Regions from separate parts of the Thalassotalea sp. PLHSN55 genome, predicted to be linked through region 2. Evidence: predicted binding sites of a transcription regulator. Region 2 holds the regulator's gene; each other region holds the start of a gene.
What was found. Region 2 encodes LexA, which represses DNA repair genes until DNA is damaged. Its sites were predicted from a motif close to TACTGTATNNNNATACAGTA; they were not measured.
Positions count from the first base shown of each region.

Region 1 (8,189 bases), on a different contig from region 2:
CTGGTACCTTCGTCTTCTGAGTTAGTGTTGCTACAAGCTGAAATAGCTAAAATTGGTAAAGCAATGGCTAAAGCTTTCACTGTTTTGTTTAAGCGCATTTTGGTTTCCTTAATGGTTCTACATAAAAGTTAAAAATAAATACTTTCTTTATTATAAAAATGGTGACCAAGCAGGTGCTTTTACTTGGCCGTCTAATGCAGGTAGACGCGCTTTAAAACGCCCATCTACAGACACTAAACTAAGTACTTGCTTATTATTGTGCAACGTACTGTATATAATCATGCCACCATTTGGTGAAATGCTTGGCGATTCATCTAAGCGTGTTTTAGTTAGCACTTGGAACATACCCGACTCTAACTCTTGTTTCGCTAAATGATATCTACCTTGTGTTCGGTTAACCATGATCAGCTGACGTCCGTCTGGTGTTAACGAACCACCAAGGTTCATTTCACCATCAAATGTCAACCGTCTGATTTTTCCATCGATTAAATTTACGCGATAAAGCTGAGGTTTTCCACCCCGTTCTGAACTAAATATCAATGAATTACCGTCAGGTGTCCAACTTGGTTCAGTATCAATCGCACGATGACGGGTGATACGTCGCAATTTTTTACTGGCTAAATTCATCACATAAAGTTCAGGATTACCATCTTTTGACAAGACTAACGCAAGCTCTTTACCATTTGGCGAAAAGCGTGGCGCACTGTTAATGCCTTTAAACGAGCTTAACATGGTGCGTTGGCTGCTATAAATATCAATACTGAATATCTGCGCTTGACGATTCTCAAACGTTACATAGGCCAATTTGCTGCCATCTGGACTCCAAGTCGGCGACATTAATGGTTCTTTAGAGCTTAATAATACTTCTTCGTTATAACCGTCATAGTCGGCAATAACAAGTTGATAAGGGTAACTTTGTTGATCGCGAACAATAACATAAGCGATTTTGGTTAAAAAAGCACCACGACTACCGGTAAGCTTTTCGTAAACCACATCACTGATGCGATGACCATAACGACGAAATTGACTTGCACTAATTTCAATAGTGCGATCTTCTAAAACATGATCTTTTGCACTAACCAATTGGCCGTTACTTAACATTTGGCTTTCACCACCGGTAATTTGGCCGCGAATAACATCGATTAATTGATAGTGAACACTAAAGCGACCAACACCAACTTCCGTCACTGAACCCACAACAATGGCTTCTACGCCTTCGTTTGCCCACGCGGCATAATCAACTTGGCTGTCGTTATTAGGTTTTTGTGGAAATTTAAATTCACTTATCGGACTAAATTTACCACTACGCAGTAAGTCATCGCTAACCACTTGCGATAAACGCTCTGGCACTTCACTGCTGCCTTGGAACTTAAACGGTAAAACCGCAATAGGTCTTGCGCCGTTAACACCTTCAGTGATCACAATTTCTAAGGTCGCCATTGCTTGAAGTGAAAACAAGCTACATAGACAAATTAGGAGTACTTTAAATTTCATCATTTCTTCAAAATTATTATTAGTTAAAATCAGCCAGCATTAGTAAGACTAAAACTCTGGCACCACCGTTAAACTTATGGTGCTCATAGCTTTGAACACTTCTTTATCTTTCGACACAGGCAAAGTGCCAGCTTTATAAATTGCTGTTTTGGCAGCATTACAAACTGATCTATCACCCACACCAGGTACAACATTAGTCACAAACCCTGATGGTGCAAGACTTATGGTTAATTTACAAGACTTACCTTCCATTGTGTCGCGATCAGTGATTAAATTGCGCTGAATCGTTTGCGTGATTAACGCGGTATAGCGATCAATTTCAGACATTACTTGCTTGCTACGCGCTTTTTGCCTTTGCGCGGCTTCAGCAGCTAATTCTTCAGCCATCATCTGCTCTTGCATGGCGCGCTCTTTCGCTTCTTGTTCTTTACGTTTGCGCTCTGCTTCTTTCTTTTTCCGCAGTTCTTCCGCTTTTTTAGCTGCCGCTTCTTCTTTTAAGCGTTTAGCTCTCGCATCAGCTGCGGCTTTTTCCGCTTTTTTCTGTTCATTTTCTTTACGTACACGCGCTTTTTCTGCCGCATCAGCTTTTGCTTTTGCCGCTTTAGCTGCATCGTCAGCTTTGCGTTTTTCTTGCTCTTTTTTCTTACGCTGCTTTTCTAAATCTTTTATTCGTTGCTGCTCTTGTGCTCTTTTTCGCTTCGCTGCAGCAGCGCGATCTTCTAAATCTTTTATGCGTTTTCTTTCTTTAGCTTTTGCATCTGCTTGTTCTTTCTTCAAGCGTTTTACGTGTGCATCAACTTTCGATTTATCAACAGCAACTGCTTGAATAGGTTCCATTTTCGCAGCGGTAGGAGTGGGCGTTGGTTTGGGCGCTGAGGTAAAATCACCAAACAGCAGCACCAAGGCTAACGCCACATGTAGGCCAATACTTACAGCGATTGCAGTAGTATACTTCTGGTCCACCAATTATTTCTCCACAGAGTCTGTCATTAAGCCTACCGATGGTACACCGGCGTTTTGTTGTAGTAATACCATTAACTGAATAACAGCGTCGTACGACACAGCGCCGTCACCATTGACCACTACCGGTGTATCTGGCTCTACTTTTAAATGCGCTGCAACTAGTGTCGCCACTTCTTCTGCAGACATAGGTTCGTTTTTACTGGTACCAACGGCTAAATAATAATTTCCCTGAGCATCTACAGACGCAACCAATGGCGGTTTACTGTCTTTATCTAGAGGCTCTGCATCGGCTTTAGGTAAGTCAACCTTTACACCTTGAGTGATTAATGGCGCGGTTACCATAAAAATTATCAGCAAAACTAGCATAACATCAATGTAAGGTACAACATTGATTTCAGCCACTTTTTTTCGTCTTACGCGTCTATACATGAAATTAGGCCCTTTTAAGCTTTCCGACTAATAATCAAAAACAACAAAGCTTAATGTTCAACAGCCGCTTGGCGCTGCAAAATACTTGAAAATTCTTCCATAAAGTTACCATAGCTATTTTCTAACTTTTCAACATTATGACTAAAACGGTTATAGGCCATTACCGCAGGAATCGCTGCAAATAAGCCCATTGCTGTAGCAACAAGCGCTTCAGCAATACCCGGCGCTACCATTGCTAATGTTGCTTGTTCAACAGCGCCAAGGGCGATAAATGAATTCATGATCCCCCACACAGTGCCAAATAAACCAATGTAAGGACTAATTGAACCTACGGTCGCCATAAAAGGTAAATTGGTTTCTAATGCGTCAACTTCACGAGATAATGCTACGCGCATTGCTCGGTGTGTACCGTCAACAATCACTTGTGGTGTCGCGATATTACTTTTACGTAAGCGGGCAAATTCTTTGAAGCCAGCAACAAATAAATTCTCGATGCCGTCGATATGTTCTCGTGCTGAAATTTCACTATAAAGTTTACTTAAATCAGCACCACTCCAGAATTTGTCTTCAAATGTTTGAAGTTGAATTTGAGCATTTTTCAATATTTTACGGCGTTGAATTATCATCGCCCAACAAGCGATTGAAAAGCCCAACAAAATCAGCATAACTGATTTAACCAATAAACTTGCCTGTAAAAATAAATCAAAGAATGATATTTCAGCGTGCACCTTCAAATGCTCCTAATATTGCTTGGGGAATCGCACACGGTTTTGCCCGTGCTAAATTTACACAGGCAACTAAAACGGTTGCTGTGCAAAGTAACGTATTTTCTTGGTTGGTGATTTGCTGTGTAAAACGCAAACTGGCGCGTTTTAGCTCGCTAATTGTTGTAGTTACGTTGAGCAAATCATCTAATTTTGCCGAAGCAATATTATCCATTTCCACCCTTCTGACCACAAAACCTATATTTTGTTCTAAAAAGAATGATTGATTTATACCAATTTCACGTAACATTTCAGTTCTAGCGCGTTCAAAGAACTTTAAATAGTTAGCATAAAAAACAATGCCACCAGCATCAGTGTCTTCATAATAAACTCTGATAGGAAATTGATTTTTTTTATTCGACATTTAGTTTTTATTCTAAAGAAACGTTGCGCAGTGCGGTAATGATAATAGATTGTACACATCACTAACAAGCCCGAAGCGCCCATGTTCTGTGTTTTATTTGTAATAAAGTAAGAATTGGTTACAATCGCCACCTCTTCGCATTAGTTTTTCTAATGCGAAAGCGGTATTTTTTTTAGTTTGAACAGATCGGATGACTATCCTAAAATTACACCATGTTTTGAATTAGCCAGTAATAGTTAGTTCCCATATTACTGATTAACTCATTAGAATAGTAAATTTTCTATTCGCTGTTTTACCCCTTGTTTTATCATGACTTCCTTATATCGACTTAATTATAAGTTGGCCCACATAAGTTTTTATGTGGGCTTTTTTTTTTGCCTATAAGAAAAGAAAATGACAAAAGCAGACTAGTGAATAAACAAAATATTTGCGACTTCAAATGAGAAATGAGTGTTTATAAAGCGCTATAGCATTGATTAATCTATTAGAAAAATCACTTATCGTATAAATGTGAATTTTATCCAAAAAAATAAAAATTCACATTTAAATTGCAATGAGTAACCAAATAAGTGAGTTTACTTGTCGATTTTTACTTTTCCAAAGTGTTGAAAAGCGCGATCGGTTACGATTCGACCGCGTGGTGTACGCTGCAAAAAGCCTTGTTGAATTAAAAATGGCTCGATTACATCTTCTATGGTTTCACGTTCTTCACCAATAGCTGCAGCAACATTATCAAGACCTACCGGGCCACCTTTGAAATTATCAATAATTGCGTTAAGTAGCTTTCTGTCCATAATGTCAAAGCCTTCGTTATCAACTTCTAACATAGTTAATGCTGAAACTGCAGTGGCGGCATCAACAATGCCCGCAGTTTTTACATCCGCATAATCACGTACACGTCTTAATAAACGATTGGCAATGCGCGGTGTACCGCGAGAGCGTTTGGCCACTTCAAATGCGCCCTCTTCATTTATAGTTAAATTTAGGAAATGGGCAGAACGTTTGACAATATCGGTTAAGTCTTTGGTTTTATAAAACTCTAATCGCTGCACTATGCCAAAGCGGTCGCGTAGTGGTGACGTTAACGCGCCCGCACGTGTCGTTGCGCCGATTAGGGTAAATGGCGGTAAGTCTAATTTAATTGACCGAGCAGCTGGCCCTTCACCGATCATAATATCGAGTTGATAATCTTCCATCGCAGGGTAAAGTACTTCTTCAACCACTGGGCTTAAGCGATGTATTTCATCAATAAATAATACGTCGTTTTCTTCAAGGTTAGTTAACAAGGCGGCTAAGTCACCGGCTTTTTCTAATACGGGGCCTGAGGTGGTGCGAATATTTACGCCCATTTCATTGGCCACTATATTAGCAAGTGTCGTTTTACCTAAACCCGGAGGACCAAAAATAAGTAAGTGATCTAAAGGCTCACCGCGTTTTTTAGCGGCAGGAATGAAAATTTCCATTTGCGCTTTGACATGATCTTGCCCTGTGTAGTCTTGTAACATTTTAGGGCGAATAGCGCGATCAACAGTTTCATCTTCTACTGTTGCAACGGGCTGTATCAAGCGATCGGCTTCTATCATTTCTGAACCTATTTTGTGTTTGTTTTTTTTAGCTTCTAGCTTCTAGCTACAGTTTATATCATTGACTTTAACGCATCACGAATTAAATCTTCGCTCGTCATGCCTTGTTGATATATTAATTTAACCGCTTTATCGGCTTGTGCCGTGGTATAACCTAGCGACACCAAGGCATTAATTGCATCACCTTTATGATCGTTAGCAAAGCTAGTCTCTGAATGCGGCATAAGCGGCGCGGCATCGGTTGCAGGGGTATGAATATCGCCTTGCCAGTCTTTTAATCGGTCGCGCATTTCAATAAGCAAACGTTCAGCGGTTTTTTTACCCACCCCTGGAATTTTCACTATGGTGGTTAAATCGTCATGTACCACACAACTGACAAACTGATCGGCAGACATGCCTGATAAAATTGCGAGCGCCAGTTTTGGTCCAACACCGTTCACTTTAATTAACAAGCGAAACAGCTTACGTTCCACTTTATTAGCAAAACCGTATAACAATTGCGCGTCTTCACGTACGACAAAATGGGTATAAATAGTGGCTTCTTGGTTAATATCAGGCAATGAATAAATACTGGTCATTGGCATAGTTACTTCATAGCCAATGCCATGGCATTCTATTAATATTTCAGGAGCAATTTTTTCGATTAAAATTCCACGTAAACGACCGATCACAGCAAAAACCTAAACAGACTTATTATTTGGCTGACACCATACCACTAGATATTTATACAGTAAAGGTTTGAGCCGCTTATTTGCCACATTTTGCTTGCCAATTGGTGTCATTAGCGCAGTCGGCTACGAACAATTTTACTGGCTTGGCCTGAAAGTTTCTCAAGATATTCGTGGCTATGACCATGACAGAGCGCGACTGCAAGCGCATCGGCAGCATCTGCTTGTGGCGTACCGGGTAGCTTTAGAATCGATGTGACCATGTGTTGCACTTGGGTTTTATCAGCGGCGCCGGTGCCAACCACCGATTGTTTTATTTGCCGAGCTGAATATTCAGCAATGCTTAAACCCGATTGTGTTGCGGCAACAATAGCGGCGCCACGCGCTTGACCAAGTTTTAGCGCTGAGTCAGGGTTTTTCGCCATAAACACTTGTTCAATGGCAAACATGGTCGGTTTGAATTGAATAATTAATTCAGACACGCCAGCAAAAATGGTTTGCAAACGATCACCTAAATTGTCGCCGGCTGCCACCGCTTTTATACAGCCACTGCCCAAATACGTAAATTTCCGCCCTTGTTGTTGAATTACACCATAGCCAGTTAACCGAGAGCCGGGATCAATACCTAAAATAATATTCATGCAAACTTTATATAAAATAACGATGGGCAAAGTTTACCGTATCAGCTTTGTGACTTCACGATATTTAACGTTCTTGTGTCAAAGCCCATTTGTAAAAATTGGCGGAAAGTTTTCTGTGCACAACTACAACTTTTATTGCCCCGCCCCACATCAGCAAAAGTTGCTTTTAACGCTAAGTCGATGTTTTATTAATAAAGTCTATTGCTCTGTATTTTATTCTGGCTTTTGCAAAAATGAGCAATATCCGTGCAAAATGAAAAGCACTAGACCTTTATAACAATAACAATATTTGTCAACAATATCGCTGAGCGCGGTCATAACAATTAACTATGGCAACCGCAGCGTAGCTCAGGAGCTTGCATGCATAACAACCAAACAGCGACCGTTAAAAAGCTCGATCAATGGATCCGTGGTGAATTTAAAGAATTAAATACTCGCCTAGACAATATCTACTTTGATCAAGATGACCGCAGTGATGTAAATTTACAACCTCAACTGACCAAACCATTAACCAAAAAATTAACCGATACCGGTCAAGCACTCATCAGCGACGTCTTAAAGGAAGGAAATACCGACAACGGTTTTGACTCAGGTTATGATTTATTAGGTAATGTTGGTATTTACATGGCCGCTTGTCGACGTCATGAAATAACCGAACCTTCGCGCGAAAAAAAGTCGCCATTAATTGAAGCCTCTGCGTTGGCAATGCAAATTGGCGCATCACTTGGAGTTACGCCACGCTTTTCCACTAGCCATTTAACCACACACAATTTAGCGGTGAATGGCGAGTTTAAAAGCTTTACCAGTTTAGACGATGAATTACTTTTTATTGACTACAATACCCGTGGTATTTTAGGCTATAAACGCTGTGCCGACGCATTAATTAAGTTGTTACCTTTGGGGATTTCTCACCCACTTGCTGCTGAAATGCTCACCATCGCCAAGCAAGCTCTTAATGAAGTTATACAACATAACGACATGTTATTTAAGTGTTTAAACCCACAACGCTTTTTCTATTGCGTGCGTCCTTATTACAAACCCTATCGCGTCGGCCAAAATGTCTATCGAGGTGCAAACGCGGGGGACTTTTCCGGCATTAATGCTATCGATTTGCTGTTAGGTTTGTGCCAAGGGCAAGATCCTTACTACTCACAAATATTGGTCGACAAATTTTTATTTATGATGCCCGAAGAGCAAGCCATATTGCGCGATTGTATGCGCAAACAAAGCTTGCTTGATGCATTATTATCGACCAATAAAAAACAAGTCGATAGCGACTGGTT
Region 1 covers NZ_JBPDIH010000004.1:67,963-76,151, forward strand. The annotation lists gene pal (peptidoglycan-associated lipoprotein Pal) at 1-98, opposite strand, end outside; gene tolB (Tol-Pal system beta propeller repeat protein TolB) at 151-1,497, opposite strand; gene tolA (cell envelope integrity protein TolA) at 1,543-2,457, opposite strand; gene tolR (protein TolR) at 2,461-2,886, opposite strand; gene tolQ (protein TolQ) at 2,937-3,614, opposite strand; gene ybgC (tol-pal system-associated acyl-CoA thioesterase) at 3,604-4,014, opposite strand; gene ruvB (Holliday junction branch migration DNA helicase RuvB) at 4,590-5,597, opposite strand; gene ruvA (Holliday junction branch migration protein RuvA) at 5,651-6,268, opposite strand; gene ruvC (crossover junction endodeoxyribonuclease RuvC) at 6,379-6,906, opposite strand; gene ACRRSQ_RS08955 (PrnB family protein) at 7,267-8,189, shown strand, end outside.
Region 1: a site for LexA is predicted at 6,311-6,330, ahead of ruvA (Holliday junction branch migration protein RuvA). Genes of this name have one in related genera too.

Region 2 (8,189 bases):
CTTTTAAGCTAAGTTGTTTACCATAGCCTTGCATTCCAGTGCCAGCACGGCCGTTGACGACAATATCAATATGAGCTTGGATATCGCCGGTGGCAATTGCGCTGCCTTTTAGTGCAGGAAATGCTGGAGGAACACCTAAACCAGTGGGCTGATGACATGCAGCACAATGTGCCATATAAGTGGTTTCACCTAAGCTCATTAATTCATCCATAGACAAGGATGCATTTAACGATTGCTGCTCAGCTGCTAAAGCCTGTGCAGCTATGTCGCGTTGCTCAACTAGCCATTTTTCATAATCGGCTTCAGATCGCACGTCGACAACTACCGGCATAAAGCCATGATCTTTACCACAAAGCTCTGCACATTGGCCGCGATAAATACCGGGTTCATCAACTTTGGTCCAAGCCTCATTAATAAAGCCTGGATTAGCATCTTGCTTAACCGCAAAAGCTGGCACCCACCAAGAGTGAATAACATCGTCTGAGGTAATTAAGAATCGAACTTTTTTATTAACAGGAATAACAAGAGGTTTATCAACTTCAAGTAAGTAGTGCTCGCCCTTTTCAGCGTTATCACTTACTTGATTTTCGTATTGCTCTCTAGGGGTTGAAAGCACTGAATAGAATTCTATATCTTGGTCAAAGTACTTATAGTGCCATTTCCACTGCGAGCCAGTAATTTGAATAGTAACATCTGAATCGTCATTATTTTCCATCTCAATTAATGTACTCGTGGCAGGCACTGCCATGGCAATTAAGATGACAATCGGAATTGCGGTCCAGAGGATCTCGACCTTAGTACTTTCATGAAAAGTGGCTGGTTTTACCCCTTTAGATTTTCGATGAAAAATCATCGACCAAAACATTGCGCCAAATACAACAAGACCAATAGCAGTACAAATGTACATCACCATCATATGCAGGTCATAAACCTCCCTGCTAATATCTGTTGCGCCCTTTGTTAAATTTAACTGCATGTCGGCCCAAGCTGAACTAGAAAATAACATTCCTAGTAGCAACCAAACCTGGTTACATCTCTTCACTCAACATCTCCTTCTGCTTGTAAAAGCAAAACAGAACGTTTTGAAGCAAACAACTTAATTACTTATATTGGTTCTGTTTGGTTTTCTTATTATTATTTCCAACGTAAGGTAGAAACCACGCATTTACACCACGCTTTCTTCTATTTTCTTATTATCATTTTGTCTATTTGCTGTACTAGAATTACTTAAATTTTATTCAAGGTCTAGTTTTTTTATGACATAGATCAACAAAAAAACCTGTGATATCAATAGAGTATCTACTCTAGGAACGAATAAAAACGGACATATATATTCGTGATAAAAATCACAAAAAATTTGCTTCAGGCGAAGAGGGCTCTAGTGTTGAGCTGATTAAATAAACAACAATTTATTGAAAATAACGAGAGTATTGGCGGAGACAAAAACAAAAAATACGACATAAATTATGTCGTATTTAAGACTCTGTTTTTCTAGGCTTATCATTTAAGTTGAGGAAAAATATCTTAGTTAAAGCTGAAATAATAAAATTTAGATATGTTTACATCCAATCGGCAGAGCGAATAACCCCAACGGCGATCCCTTCAACATTGAAACTTTGGCTCGCTAGATCAACAACAATTGGAGAGAAATCTTCATTTTCGGCGTGTAAATAAACAACATTACCTTCACGCTTGAATCGCTTCACGGTAACGTCATCTTCAACTCTTGCCACAATAACTTGCCCGTTTTGCACATCACTGGTTTGATGAACCGCTAACAGGTCACCATCCAAAATACCGATATCCTTCATACTTTCACCATTTACCCGAAGTAAATAGTCTGCTGAAGGACGAAATAAGTTACCATCAATTTTATAATTTTCTTCAACATGCTCTTGCGCCAATATTGGTTCACCAGCAGCGACTCTGCCGATAAGTGGCAACCCCTCTTCTTCAATGAATTCTTCAGCTAGGCGAATCCCACGTGACGTGCCAGGCAACATTTCAATATAACCTTTTTTGGCTAACGCTTTTAAGTGTTCTTCCGCAGCATTAGCTGACTTAAAACCAAAAAAATCAGCTATTTCTGCACGAGTTGGCGGCATACCTGTAGCTGATATTTTTTCTTTTATTAGATCAAAAATCTGCTGTTGACGGGGGGTTAATGGTTTAAGCTCAGTCATTATATTTGCCTGTAAATATGAACAGTATACCTGTTATTGTATACAGCCTTTTAATAAAGGCAAGCTTAACATTGTGTAAAACGAAATTTTACACAACTATTGGCGCTGTTTTTAACTAATACACCTTTTATAAATGAAAGACATGACTTTTATTTTGTAACGACACCAAACTAACTAACCTCTTTAGTTTCAAACAGTAAGCTATAGAGAGCTTTCGTATTTTTTCTCATTAGTAACATCAAAAAAGTATTTAAATATAAAGGAAAATATTGAGTTACTAGTATATTATTAGTAAGAGATGACCTAAAGTTACATATTCGTACATATTGGCTGTTATTTTTACCAATTGATATTGAGGGAAACATGAGTTCTTATTCTATTGCTGAAAACTTCAATCAGTATTTCAAAATAAAATTTGCAAGCACCAAGGAACTCCAGCAAGAAGCATATAAAATTCGTTATGGTGTATATAGTGAAGAGCTTGGCTGGGAAGAACCAAACCCATTGCATATGGAATCTGATGAATGTGATAAATATGCCTATCACTGTTTATTAGAACACCGAAGAACTGGGGTATTTGCAGGGTGTATTAGATTAGTTATCCCACCAGCTGAAGATCCCGAAAAAAAGTTGCCTTTTGAAGAGCATTGTTTAAGTAGTGCAAAAACAGAAGTATTAGACACAACAACTTTACCACGTGGTGGCTTCGGTGAAATTTCACGATTAGCCGTACTTGCTTCGTTTAGGCGTCGTGAAAAGGAAAAGCAAGTTCCTTTCGTATTAAACGACGTTAATATGGACAACATGTATAGTCCCGAGGAAAGACGTAACTTCCCTAATATTGCGATGGGTCTATATTTAAGTGGCTTAGCTATGGCTACAATTTTTAATCATGTCGGTCTTGTTGTAATGATGGAGCCGAGATTAAATCGACGTCTAATTCGTTTTGGCTTGCCCTTTGAGCAAATTGGTGACGAAATGAATTATCACGGCCAGCGCGCGATGTTTTTTCTCGCTCGAGAGAAATTCGACACTGAACTAAATGATGAAATAAAGAAGCTTTATGCGATTTTATATGATGACCTCGCTTCTCAAATTTCATTAAGAAAATTTTCAAATAATGCAGAATTCAACTTGCCAGATATTAAGTTAATTACACCTTAGTCGCATGTTTTGGCAATATCTATTTTTTAAATAACAACGATAAAATAGTTTACTCTTAAGCTATTTTTCTAAAGGATTGCTATGTTTAACTACGAAGAAGCTTTCTCTCGTAATATCGGTTGGGTAACGAGAGACGAGCAACAAATACTGCGTAATACCCGTGTTGCAATTGGTGGGCTTGGAGGCGTAGGCGGCGATCATGCGATTGTTCTATCACGCCTTGGTATCGGGAAATTTAATATTTCCGATCTTGATGATTATGATGTAGCAAACTTCAACCGCCAAGCGGGTGCTAATATGAATACACTTGGTCGCCCTAAAGCGGAAGTCATGGAAGAAACCATTCGAGGTATCAACCCGGAAGCTGATATTAAGAACTTTGATCAAGGCATTACCGATGAAAACTTAGAAGAGTTTTTAACAGACGTTGATATTTATGTTGATAGTTTAGACATTTTTGCGTTAGAAATGCGCCGTAAAGTTTTTCGACGTTGTTACGAAAAAGGCATTCCAACAATTACTGCCGCGCCAATGGGAATGGGAACTGCATTTCTAGTATTCATGCCCGGCAAGATGACATTTGACGAATATTTTGCCATTGTAGATACGCCAGCAAACGCATCAGAAGAAGAAAAAGCGAACATTTTTAATGACAATATTATTCGTTTTGTTGTTGGTGTCTCACCTTCCATTCAGCAACGTCACTATATTGTTGATAGCACCTCAATAAACTTCTTTAAAAAGAAAGTACCTTCAACCTGTATGGGCATTTCGTTAGCCGCAGGTACCTTATGTACCAATGTACTTAAGCTTATTTTAAAGCGTGGTGATGTGATTTATGCACCACATGGGCTGCATTTTGATGCTTATCGAAACAAGTTAATTAAGACTTGGCGCCCTTGGGGTAATAAAAACCCTGTTCAACTGTATATGTTTTGGCGATTCAAACAAATCATTAAAGACAATACTTAAGCCATTTCAATCAACATCTATTAAAACTTCAAAGCTCTGTCAATGCAGAGCTTTTTTACATCCAAGATTAAAGCCTTGCAGCTTTTAACTTTCTACTTTTAGCTTCCTACTTGTAGCTTTCGCTTCCACTTGTAGCTTTTAACTTCCCACTTGCAGCTTTTAACTTCCCACTTGCAGCTTCGGCTTCCCACTTGCAGCTTCGGCTTCCCACTTGCAGCTTCGGCTTCCCACTTGCAGCTTCGGCTTCCCACTTGTAGCTTTCAACTTACCATTTATCTCTTGTAGCTCATCTCTTCCAACTTTTAGCTTTTAGCTTTTAGCTTCTAACTTGCAGCTTTTTAAGGCATAAAAAAACCGCCAATCGGCGGTTCTTTAAATGAGAGTTAAGTATTACTTAGCTTTGCGACGTGCTGCGCCAAAACCTAGTAAACCTAAACCTAACATTGCTAAAGTAGCAGGCTCTGGAACAGAGAATTCTAAAGAAGCATCATGCGTTCCACCAATACTTAAAATGTGACCTTCAGCTGTAGTTTCAACAAACTGTGGGTTGATAGGGTCAGTGTTTTGGTCAATACGGAAACGTACTGGCGCAGTATGGCTTGCTGCATATTCACTGAATGTTTGTGAACCACCACCAACTGCAATGTTAAAGATATCAGCTGCTGGGTTTACGTTAGTTACGTCACCAGAGAAAACTTGGTTACCTGGAGTACTTACGTGGCTCTTAATTTCAGTAGAAAATAAGTTAGTACCAGTAGCAAAACCATCTGCTGAAGTAAATAGTAACCAGTCAATAGTACCTGAAGTGTAGTTAAAATCAGTACCGTTGAATGTACCCATTAAATCATCAAACGTGAAGCTGATTAACCAGTCAACACCGTAACCGTTGTCACTTGGGCCAAATGGACCTAATTGTGAATCAACTAATGCAGTTGCACGGTTTGATAAGAAAGTACCTACTTCTAAGCCACCTTTTGAAACGATAGTATCGCCAACATCAAGACCGTTAAAATCGTTATCAGTAATTAAAGACTCTGATTCATAACGTAAAGTTAAGCTGTCTTTCCAACCAGTAGTTGTAGGACCGTCTGCAACTTGTGCGTTACCACCAAAGTCAGTACCAACATCAATGTAAATTGGATCTGCTGCTGCTGTCCCTGCAAATGTTAAAGCCATTGCTGCGGCTGTTAATAGTTTGTTCATTTTGTTAATCTCCGTTTGAGTTATGTTTGTATATAAGCAACGGAGATGCCAACTTTAAAAAAACCTTTAAAAACAACAAATTAACACAGCGGTGATTTTTAATTGTTTCAGCTTTGTAAAAATTACTGACACTTAATAACAAGCTATAAAGTGCGCTTTATTTGTTCAAATCTTTGCTTAGCGTCAAGGCTCAACTGACTCGAGTCAACATCGCCTAATAATGACTTAACTTCAGCATGGTTATTATTCGCCATTAACGCCTGTAAGTAATGAACTAAATAATTGTGATTACTTGGTTGTGCTTCTTTGGCTTGCGTCAAAAACGTTAAACTTTGTTGGTATTGTTTGTTAGCAAGTAAAGTTAAGCCATAAGTATTCATTATTGCGACATTATCTGGTGCCTGTTCAAATGCAGCTTTTGCATTGTCGAGTGCTTGTGTTGGCTTACCTAACTTTAGTGACAACATGGCAATATTGTTAAGCATGGCAAAGTGGTTATTCGTTTTACTTGCAACGTGCTGATAAATACTCATTGCTTTTTTAGGCTCGGTGCTTTCTAACAGTTCAGCTTGCTTTAATAGCAGATTCAGCGAAGGCTCTGCGCCTTTCGTAAAAGCATTAATCTGCTGAAGTGCTAATGCACTCTTATTAGTCTTTTGCAGGGCTGCTACATATTCAAGCAATACGGTTTCTACCTGACGCTGTTGATATACTTGACCTAATAATTGTTCAGCTAAAGCATAACGTTTTTCGAGATAAGCAATTTGGCCATCTAAATGCGTCATGCCAATATGTTCTTTATCTAGATTTTTCAAATTAGTTAATACACGTTTAGCGGCATAAATATCGTTATTATCAAGATGAATTTTCGCTAGATTTACTGCTAACCCTGTTGAAGTTGGCATTAAGTCTATGGCTTTTTCCATTTCAACAATCGCTTCTCGATACTTACCTTCAAGCTTCAAGACATTAGCTTTTGCTATTTGCGGTTTAGGGTTAAACCGGTTTTCTTTAATGGCTTTATCAAAGCTGGCGATAGCACCTTGGTAATCTTTGGTATTCGCTTGAATTTTGCCTTTAAACATTAATAACTGAATGTTTTTGTCATCTTTAGCAAGGCTTGATTCAACTACTTCCATGGCGGTTGTTAAGTCGTTGGTTAGCGCGTAATAGCCAGACAAAGCTAAAGCAGACACACTATTTGCATTGTTCTTGTCAAATTCAGCTTTTAGAAAACCTTCTATTCTTTCCTGATATTGCGCTTCGTTTGAAAAATTAAGTAAAGCAGCAACGGCGTAAGTCGCTTCCATGCTGGTCGAAATAACTTGCTGATAATATTCTATTGCTTGGTCAAAATTGCCTTCTTTTTCATTAAGCGCACCAAGCATATAAATAGCATTAACATTGTTACTATTAATTTTAGTCACTTTAACAAACTCTGCTTTCGCTTCACTTAGTTTGTCTTGTTTATCAAAAATTAAGCCATTAAGAATATGATGAAGTTCGGGATTAGACGTTTTAACCTTATTGGCAGCTTCAAATGCTTTAGTAAAGTCTTTATCAAATAGGTGCTTTTTAACGATTAAGGTTAACGCTGCATCCAATTCCGGGTTTTTATCATAGGCTTGTTCGAATAAAGATATAGAAGATCCGTCTTGATCAAAGTATTTGTAAAGCCCTTGTTGATAGTTAATATCAGCATTTTCAGGCTCCATATCTCGCGCTTTAGCAAGCAAGAAATCTGCTTCTGTTGCCTTACCTAATCGAAACATTTCTTGAGCAGACGCAGCTAATATTTGCGCATCTAGCTCGTCACTAGACGCACTTGCTAACTCGTCATATGCCTCACTTTCATAACCAAGTTGTAACTTTAATTGACTAAGCACGCGTTTAGCCGGGTGCTGATAAGTTAAATAATCTTTTATTTGCTCTAAATGAGAATAAGCCACTTCTGGCTGGTCTAATTGATACGCACTCATTCCTGCAGCGATTCGCGCCAATAACAAGCTACTATCAGCACGCAACGCGACTTCAGCATGTTGTTTAGCGACAGTAAAATCGCCATCAGCAAATCGACCTTGCGCTTTAATTTGATTAAGTACGCTGCTATTTGGACTGATCGTTAATAGCTTATCTGCTTGCTTTTCAGCCTCAGCAAACTTTGTTGCGTAAGCTAACGATAGCGCATACATAATACGCACTTCGTTAGCTTTTGGATGAATTTTCACGTATTGAGCAAATAACTCAGACGCTTTCTCCATCTCTTGCATACGATAATAAAGGTAAGCTTGATACTCGATGGCCTCAGCAAAGCCAGGTTCTGATTCAATGAGCTCTGCGGTAACAGCAAGCGCTTGGTCAAATTCTTTGTTTAAACCATGTAACCAAGCCTGACACAACACTTTAAGCCTAGAATCAATCGGTGATTGAATCACCTCATATAAAGCGACTTTACCTTCTTCATAATCAGAGCTTTTTACATAGCTCATCGCTAAAAAGGCATTTACCTTCAACATAGCTTCTGGTGTTAGCTCATTAGCTGCAGGTAAAAGTGTTAAAATGCCGTCAGTATCGGCAAGGTTATAATAAACTTTTGCTAACTCAGGTAAGACACTGTCGGCTGAAAAGTTATGCTGTAGGGCACGTTCTAATTCTTTTTCTGCCGCC
Region 2 covers NZ_JBPDIH010000003.1:81,416-89,604, forward strand. The annotation lists gene coxB (cytochrome c oxidase subunit II) at 1-1,006, opposite strand, end outside; gene lexA (transcriptional repressor LexA) at 1,560-2,183, opposite strand; gene ACRRSQ_RS06290 (PEP-CTERM/exosortase system-associated acyltransferase) at 2,547-3,347, shown strand; gene ACRRSQ_RS06295 (ThiF family adenylyltransferase) at 3,429-4,319, shown strand; gene ACRRSQ_RS06300 (PEP-CTERM sorting domain-containing protein) at 4,710-5,522, opposite strand; gene prsT (XrtA/PEP-CTERM system TPR-repeat protein PrsT) at 5,666-8,189, opposite strand, start outside.

Region 3 (8,189 bases), on a different contig from region 2:
GCATTATCTGATCCACAACCAGAAGATAACTGGGACGGCATGACAGGTTTTATTCATAACGTACTTTATGAAAACTACTTAAAAGATCATGAAGCACCAGAAGATTGTGAATTCTACATGTGTGGTCCACCAATGATGAATGCCGCGGTTATTCATATGTTGAAAGACCTTGGTGTAGAAGATGAGAATATACTGCTTGATGACTTCGGTGGCTAATTTTTAATTTAAGCTTGCCTATTGGCACTGCTTCATCGTTGGATGTACTCATTGACTAGCGTCAACTCCGTGCATTCCGCCTTGAAGCACCACCAATTTGCGGCGCTTAAATGTAAAAATAACGTATTTATAAAGGTGGCTAAGCCACCTTTTTTATTGCGCTAAATTAAGCTGTTGCCTGGAAACTTAGCACGAAATTTAGGCCATAAAAAAGCGCTAATTCACAGAACTAGCGCTTTTTTTAGCTTGTACTTAACGCTTTCAACTTTCAACTTTTAGCTTGAAACTTATAGCTTAAGGCTTTCAGCTTTTTACTTGCTATTATCGCGCGTTAACAGCCACTCAGTTAATAACCTTACGCCATAACCTGTGCCGCCGACTGGGTATTCGTTTTTCGCACTGGCGTTTAACGCGTTACCTGCCATATCGATATGTGCCCATGGCGTATCTCCGGTAAAATGCTGTAAAAAAGTTGCTGCTGTCGTTGCGCTTGGTCCACCAGAGCCAGTATTACGTAAATCTGCAATCGAGCTTTTAAGCATATCTTCATAACCTAATGGTAAGTGCCATAGTGGCTCATTTACTGACTTTCCGGCATAAGTTAATTGCTTAACTAGTTTATCGTCAGTACTAAATATTCCGCCTAACTCGGTGCCTAATGCGCGGTATTTACCGCCAGTTAAGGTAGCAATATCAACTAAAACGCTTGGTTTGAATTTTTCACGCGCATACCACATCGCATCAATTAACACTAAACGACCTTCCGCATCAGTATTGGTAATTTCAACGGATAAGCCTTCTGCGGTTGTTAATACATCGCCAGGGGCTACTGAGCTTTCAGAAACCATATTAGCTGCCATGCCCATTACGGCGACAACATTAACGTTGGCTTTCATTTTTGCCAGTGCTTGCACTGTGCCTAAGGCTGCTGCTGCACCAGCCATATCTGATTTCATACGGACAATGGACTCGTGAGTTTTAATATTGTAACCACCCGAATCAAATGTTATGCCTTTACCGATAATCGCTACAGGGGCGTCGTCGCTACCTTGGTAGTGTGCTACCACTAAACGTGACCCTTGATCACTGCCTCGGCCAACGGCTTCTAAAGCATTCATGCCTAATTTTTTCAGCTCGTTCGGTTCCAATACTGTGACGGTAACTCCGAGTTTTTCAAGTGCTTTGGCCTGATTGGCAAAATCGACAGGCGTGAGCTCAGTAGGCACTTCATTGGTAAGATCTCGTGCTAAAAATATTCCTGATTGAATATCCGCCAATTGTTGGTAATGCTTAACGACGTCTTTTTTATTACTTACGCTAAAGCTGTAACTTTTTTCTTGGTATTTTTCCTGTTTGTATTTGTCAAATTGATAGGCACGCAAGTTAATGCCATGGGCAAGTTGAGCTGCTTGTTCGGCATTAAAACTTTGCCCCGATAAAGCGATGTTTTGGATTTGTTTTTTACTTAAGTTGGCGCTGATATTACCGCCAAGTTGCGTTAACTGTGCTTGGCTAAGCGTTTCGCTACCTAAACCGACAAGCAAAACACGATCGTAGTCGAGGTTAGTCGGCGCTAGAATTTCAACAAAGCTATTGTAGGCGCCAGTAAATTCATTTACCGAGGCGGCTTTGCTTAATTGCCCTTGTGTTTTTTTATCATAACTTGTCATTGCTGCGCTTTTATGAGTATCGCTTTGAAAAAGCACTAAGGTGTCAGCATTTGAAGAAATCTTATTCTCAAAGCTAAATGTATCCGCATTGGACGTTGCGCTAAGGAAAAGTGCTGAAGTCAATACAGCGAGGCGAGAAAGCTTAAGTGTCATTAATTTATCCTGATTATTATAACTAGGATGTAAATATAACGATTCCTTGACGAAAAGGTAAGTGAACGGGCAGTTTACTATGTGATAAAAGTGTCAACTTTGTTAGAATTCAGGCAATTTTATTTGATTAAATTAAGATGATTTTTATGATGCTCAGAGCCTTTTCTTATGTTGTTTTCTTGTTGTTACTAACAGGCTGTTTTCCAAGTAGTGACGGCGCAAAACAAGAGGTGTTATTGCAAGGTCGCACTATGGGGACGACCTATAATATTAAAGTCGTTGTACCTAAAGACAGAGATACGAATGCATTAAAGTTAGCCGTTGATGAGTTGCTTAAAGAAGTTAATCAGCAAATGTCGACCTATATTCCAAGCTCTGAGTTGTCTCAGTTTAACCAATCTACATCGTTAGCGCCTATCGACATATCTTCTGGCTTAGAGCGGGTGTTAGCTGAAGCGCTTCGCTTAGGTGAAATAAGTGCAGGCAAGTTAGATGTAACTGTGGGGCCTTTGGTAAATTTATGGGGCTTTGGTCCTGAGTATCGCCCTGAAACAGTACCAAGTGAACAAGCGCTGATTGATGCGCGCAGTAAAGTTGGTCTTAAACATATCTTATTAAACCAAGGGCAATTATCTAAAACTAATCCACAAACGTATGTGGATTTATCAACGATCGCAAAAGGGTATGGTGTTGATGTCGTTGCTGAGCTTATTGAGCAAAATGGTATTAATAACTACCTTGTTGAAATTGGTGGCGAGATGCGTTTAAAAGGGTTTAAAGCAACAGGCGAGCTTTGGCATGTCGCGATTGAAAAACCCATTACTTCTGAGCGTTCAGTGCATCAAATTATCATTCCTAAAGATAACGCAGTGGCAACCTCAGGGGATTATCGCAACTACTATGAAGCTGATGGTATGCGTTATTCACATATCATCGACCCAGATACTGGCAAACCCATTAATCATAAGTTGGTTTCAGTAACGGTGATTCATCCATCATCAATGACCGCAGATGGGCTGTCGACTGCGATGATGGTGATGGGCGAAGAAAAGGCACTAGCGTTTGCTGAGCAGCATCAAGTCGCCGCTTATATTATTGCCAAAACTGATACTGGCTTTGAAGAAATAGTCAGTCAGCACTTTGTGCAGTACCTAAAATAGATTGTTGGTTTTATTGTTCTTTTGTATAATTATCTTCGACTTAAATAAGTCTGGAAATAATAATATACAGGGATAAATAATGAAAAAAACGGTATTGATACCTTTAGCGTGTATCGCCATGTTTTCTAACGCTGCTTTCGCTGACAAAGGCGGTTATGCAGGAGTTAAAGTAGGCCAAGCATCTATTGATGTTGATTATGTAGATAACGCTAGTTTGACTGGCGCAGTTTTCGGCTATCGCTTTGAAAACAATCTTGCTATTGAAATAGAAGCACTCTCTGGTAGCGCTGAAATTGATTCTTGGGGCTATAGTTCAGATATTGATTTAGAAACTGTTGCTATTTATGGTGCTTGGCGTTCAGGTGATGATTTTTTCTTCAAAACCAAAGTAGGTGTTTTAAGAGAAGAAGTATCTTCTGGTTATGTTGGCTCAGAAGAAGATACCGGTCTGTCTTATGGTCTAGGTCTTGGTTATCAGGGAGATAGCTTTATTGTCGAGCTAGAATATACCTTAATAGAAGAAGATGTTTCTGCCGCAACGCTTGGTCTTATTTATAAGTTTTAATTAAGTGTCTTGTCTTAGGATACGTTAACAGTTTTTAAGTTGAAGCCAATTGCGCAAGCGGTTGGCTTTTTTGATCCATTTGTTCTGGTGTTTGCATACCAAAAAAGGCGAGGAGGTCGATAACATTAAATTAGAATCGTTAATTAAGGCGACAAGATCTCTGTTTGATTGGTAAATATATTCCCGCCCTCTATATTCCCGTCCTCTATATTCCCGTCCCCTATATATTGGTGGAGATAATAGCTTTGTCTTTAGTTGTAAGGTAAAATAGCGCCACTTTTTTAGCGGCTGTTGTTAGTATTTATTTAATATTATGACTATTTTCTTGATCACCTTAGGTTTTTTTCTTGTTGTTGTTTTGGCAATGGCCGTTGGTTATATTTTTCAGCAAAAAACCTTGGCGGGTAGCTGCGGCGGTTTGGCAACGGTCGGTATTGAAAAATCGTGTAATTGCGACAACCCTTGTGAAAAGCGTCAAGAGCGTGAGCGCAAAGCGGCAGAAAAAGAAAAACTTCAGCAAAGCATTGATGTAAAAAATATTTGATATTTTTATCAATGGTTCAGTTATAAAAAAGGCTTAGTCATTAAATGACTAAGCCTTTTTTAATTGCATCATTTAGTGACTAAGCATCATAAGTTGAGCTTGCTGTGTCACCACTGTTTGCTGTCCATTTGGTATGGAAAAACTCACCGCGAGGTTTGTCAGTACGCTCATATGTATGTGCGCCAAAGTAGTCGCGCTGTGCTTGCAATAAGTTAGCCGGCAAGGTTGCATGACGATATGAATCATAGAATGCTAAACCAGCACTCATCGCAGGTGCTGGTACGCCATTAAGTACAAACTGCGCAATCGCTTTACGCCAGCTCGGCTGAGCAGTAATAAGTTGTTCGCTAAAGAACGAGTCTAGCGTTAAATTGGTTAGGGCAGGGTTATTGTCGTATGCGTTTTTAATGTCTTTTAAAAATACAGAACGAATAATACAACCGCCACTCCACATCATTGCCACACCACTGTTATTTAGGTTCCAGTTGAAATGATTTGATGCTTCACGCATTAACATAAAACCTTGTGCGTACGAGATTATTTTAGACGCATATAGTGCTTGCCCTAAAGTATCAATCCACGCTTGTTGATCTTCAGTGATTGGTTGAACTTCAGGGCCTGTTAAAATTTCACTTGCCTCAATCCGCTCGTCTTTTAACGCTGAGATACAACGTGAGAAAACCGCTTCACAAATTAACGTTACCGGCACACCAAATTCAAGGGCGTTAATGCCGGTCATTTTACCGGTACCTTTTTGGCCAGCTTTATCTAAAATTTTATCAATAACAAACTCGCCGTTTTCAGTGGTGCCCATAATGTCGGCCGTTATATCAATTAAGTAACTGCCTAACTCGCCTTGTTTCCACTGTTCAAACACTTGCTGAATTTGTAAATTATCAAGATTTAGCACATCTTTCATAAACTGGTAGGCTTCACAAATTAGCTGCATATCGCCATATTCAATGCCATTGTGAACCATTTTAACAAAATGACCTGAACCACTATCGCCAACCCAATCACAACAAGGTGTTCCGTCGTCAGTTTTTGCGGCTATTGCTTGAAAAATATTTTTAACATGTGGCCACGCTTCTTTATGACCGCCAGGCATAATGGCTGGACCAAAGCGAGCACCTTCTTCACCACCTGAAACACCCGTGCCAATAAATAACAAACCTTTTTCATCTAGATCATTGTAACGGCGAATTGAATCATTATAGTCAGCGTTGCCGCCATCGATAATAATGTCACCCTTGTCTAAATGCGGCACAATTTGTTCAATAAACTTATCTACCACTTCACCCGCTTTCACCATTAACATGATTTTTCGAGGTGATGATAAACTTGCGACCATTTCTTCAATACTTTTCACGCCGACTATATTGGTGCCTTTGGCTGCGCCATTAATAAAGTCGTCAACTTTTGAAGTGGTACGGTTATATGCTGCTACTTTAAAACCATTGTCATTCATATTTAAGATCAGGTTTTGGCCCATAACCGCCAGACCGACAACTGCAATGTCGCAAGAATTACTCATTATATTTTCCTATAAAGTGGGTTATTACTCAGTGCTAAACGACTAAGTTAATGCTAAGCAATGTTAATAAATAAAATAGTATCACTAATCTATATTGTTAACAATTTTCAATAATTAGTGTGACTTAAAAGTTCAATTAACCTTAACAATATTAAGTGAGTTTATTTTAAACATAATTGATATTAATACCAGAGATGTGAACTAGTGAAATAACTTTTTACACAAGGTTAGCTCAAAAAGTTTTGATAACCGATTAATTTTAATTATACTGTTTTTATATACAGTTAAGGTTTTGGTTTTTATGCGCAAGCTAATTCATGTTGATATGGATGCGTTTTTTGTTTCTGTTGAGATTCGCGACAATCCTGCGTTGGCGAATAAGCCTGTTGCCGTTGGTGGCAAGCGCACGTCGCGTGGCGTGATAGCAACCTGTAATTATATTGCACGTGAATATGGTGTGCGTTCTGCTATGCCAACAAGTATTGCACTGCAAAAATGCCCAAACCTTGTCTTAGTTCCCGGGCGAATGAGCGTATATAAAGAAGTAAGTCAGCAAATCCATCAAATATTGCAACGTTACACTTTACTTATTGAACCGTTAAGTTTAGATGAAGCTTATTTAGATGTGACTGATTGCACCATGTTTAATGGCTCGGCGACCTTGATTGCGCAAGATATCTGTTTGGCGATCAAAAATGAGCTGAACTTAACAGCGTCTGCGGGCATCGCGCCGATAAAATTTCTAGCAAAAATCGCTTCAGATCTCAATAAACCCAACGGCACTTTTACTATAGCGCCGAACGAAGTTGATGCTCACATACAGGCTTTGTCGCTTAAAAAAATTCCCGGTGTGGGTAAAGTGACGTTCGACAAACTCACCAAGTTCGGCTTTCACACTGGTGCTGATATTAGAAATGCTGACGAACACTACTTAGTGCAACACTTTGGTAAGTTTGGCAAAAAGCTTTGGCAACGCTGCCAAGGTATAGATCCGCGTGGTATTGAAACGTCAAGAATACGAAAGTCGGTTGGTGTTGAGCGCACTTTTTCAACGGATATTAGTGTTATAGAGGAGTTAGAACATATCTTGGCAGAAAAATTGTTGCCAGAGCTTGAGCTACGAAGCGCTCATTACCTAGAGCAACGAGCAATAAATAAGCTAGGTATTAAAATAAAATTTAACGACTTCCAGCAAACCACTAAAGAACATCAATACCATGAAATTGATTTACCTAAATTGCTTTTATTGTTGCGCGAAGCTTTGGCTAGAGGCCAGGGTAAGCCAGTAAGGTTGCTTGGTGTGCATATCGGTTTATCTGAAAAAATAAGTGACAATCGACAGTTAGCACTTACTTTTGATTAAGGTTTTTTTGATTTTTCGTGTGCGATAAGTGCCATATAATGTGTGAGACTTTCTTGATTTAAAGGTTGTTTAGCCTATCTTAATAAGAGGTGTTAATGCGCTTTACATTTAAGAGGGTCGCTCTATGAACAAAGAAAATAGGTTGTTTGTTTTTCTCTTTTTCGCCTTATTCATTGAGACAATTGCATTGTCCTTTGTTTATGGAACTTACCTTGAAGTGGTATTTGTTGGTTTGCCAGCCTTGCTCGTTCCACTTTATATGATCAAAACCGCACCAGGTGCAGATTTAACTAAACACACCGCAGCTATCGCTACTATGATTTTTGCCTGTTTGCATATTCATCAAATGAACGGCTTAATTGAAGTGCATTTTGAAATATTCATATTAATGGCATTTTTGATTATTTTCAGCGATTGGAAAATATTTATATCTGCCATTGTTGTAGTAGCAGTTCACCATTTATCTTTCTATTATTTGCAAATTGAAAATGTAGGCGTATATATTTTTGACCCTGATAGGCTTGCATTTACCACCGTTATTATTCATGCCGTATATGCAGTAATTGAAGCCTTTATTGCGGGCTTTATTGCTAAAACTCTGCATGACGATAGCATTGTTGGCAAAGAGTTATCTGATATTACTCAGCAGCTCACCAATGATGAAAATGCAATTGATTTAAAAATACGTTCGTCGATTAAAGGCAACAATATTCTAACCGGCTTTAATCAATTGCTGTCGTTGCTCGATACTGTAATTACAGATGTTAAAAAGCAAACTAATGAGTTGGTCAGTAACTCACAAAACTTAAATGAAGCAAAGCATGACTTAGAATCTTCGGCCAATGTCAGGTTACAAGAAACTGACTCTATTGCTTCAGCGATCGAACAAATGGCCGTAACGGTTGCAACAATTGCCAGAGATACTTCAGAGCTCAGTCAGCAAATGACATCTGCCAATACTCTAACCGAAACGACCAACAGTTG
Region 3 covers NZ_JBPDIH010000015.1:61,421-69,609, forward strand. The annotation lists gene nqrF (NADH:ubiquinone reductase (Na(+)-transporting) subunit F) at 1-216, shown strand, start outside; gene ACRRSQ_RS19865 (leucyl aminopeptidase) at 528-2,039, opposite strand; gene ACRRSQ_RS19870 (FAD:protein FMN transferase) at 2,177-3,199, shown strand; gene ACRRSQ_RS19875 (outer membrane beta-barrel protein) at 3,279-3,764, shown strand; gene nqrM ((Na+)-NQR maturation NqrM) at 4,078-4,308, shown strand; gene gnd (decarboxylating NADP(+)-dependent phosphogluconate dehydrogenase) at 4,388-5,842, opposite strand; gene dinB (DNA polymerase IV) at 6,144-7,205, shown strand; gene ACRRSQ_RS19895 (methyl-accepting chemotaxis protein) at 7,330-8,189, shown strand, end outside.
Region 3: a site for LexA is predicted at 6,109-6,128, ahead of dinB (DNA polymerase IV). Genes of this name have one in related genera too.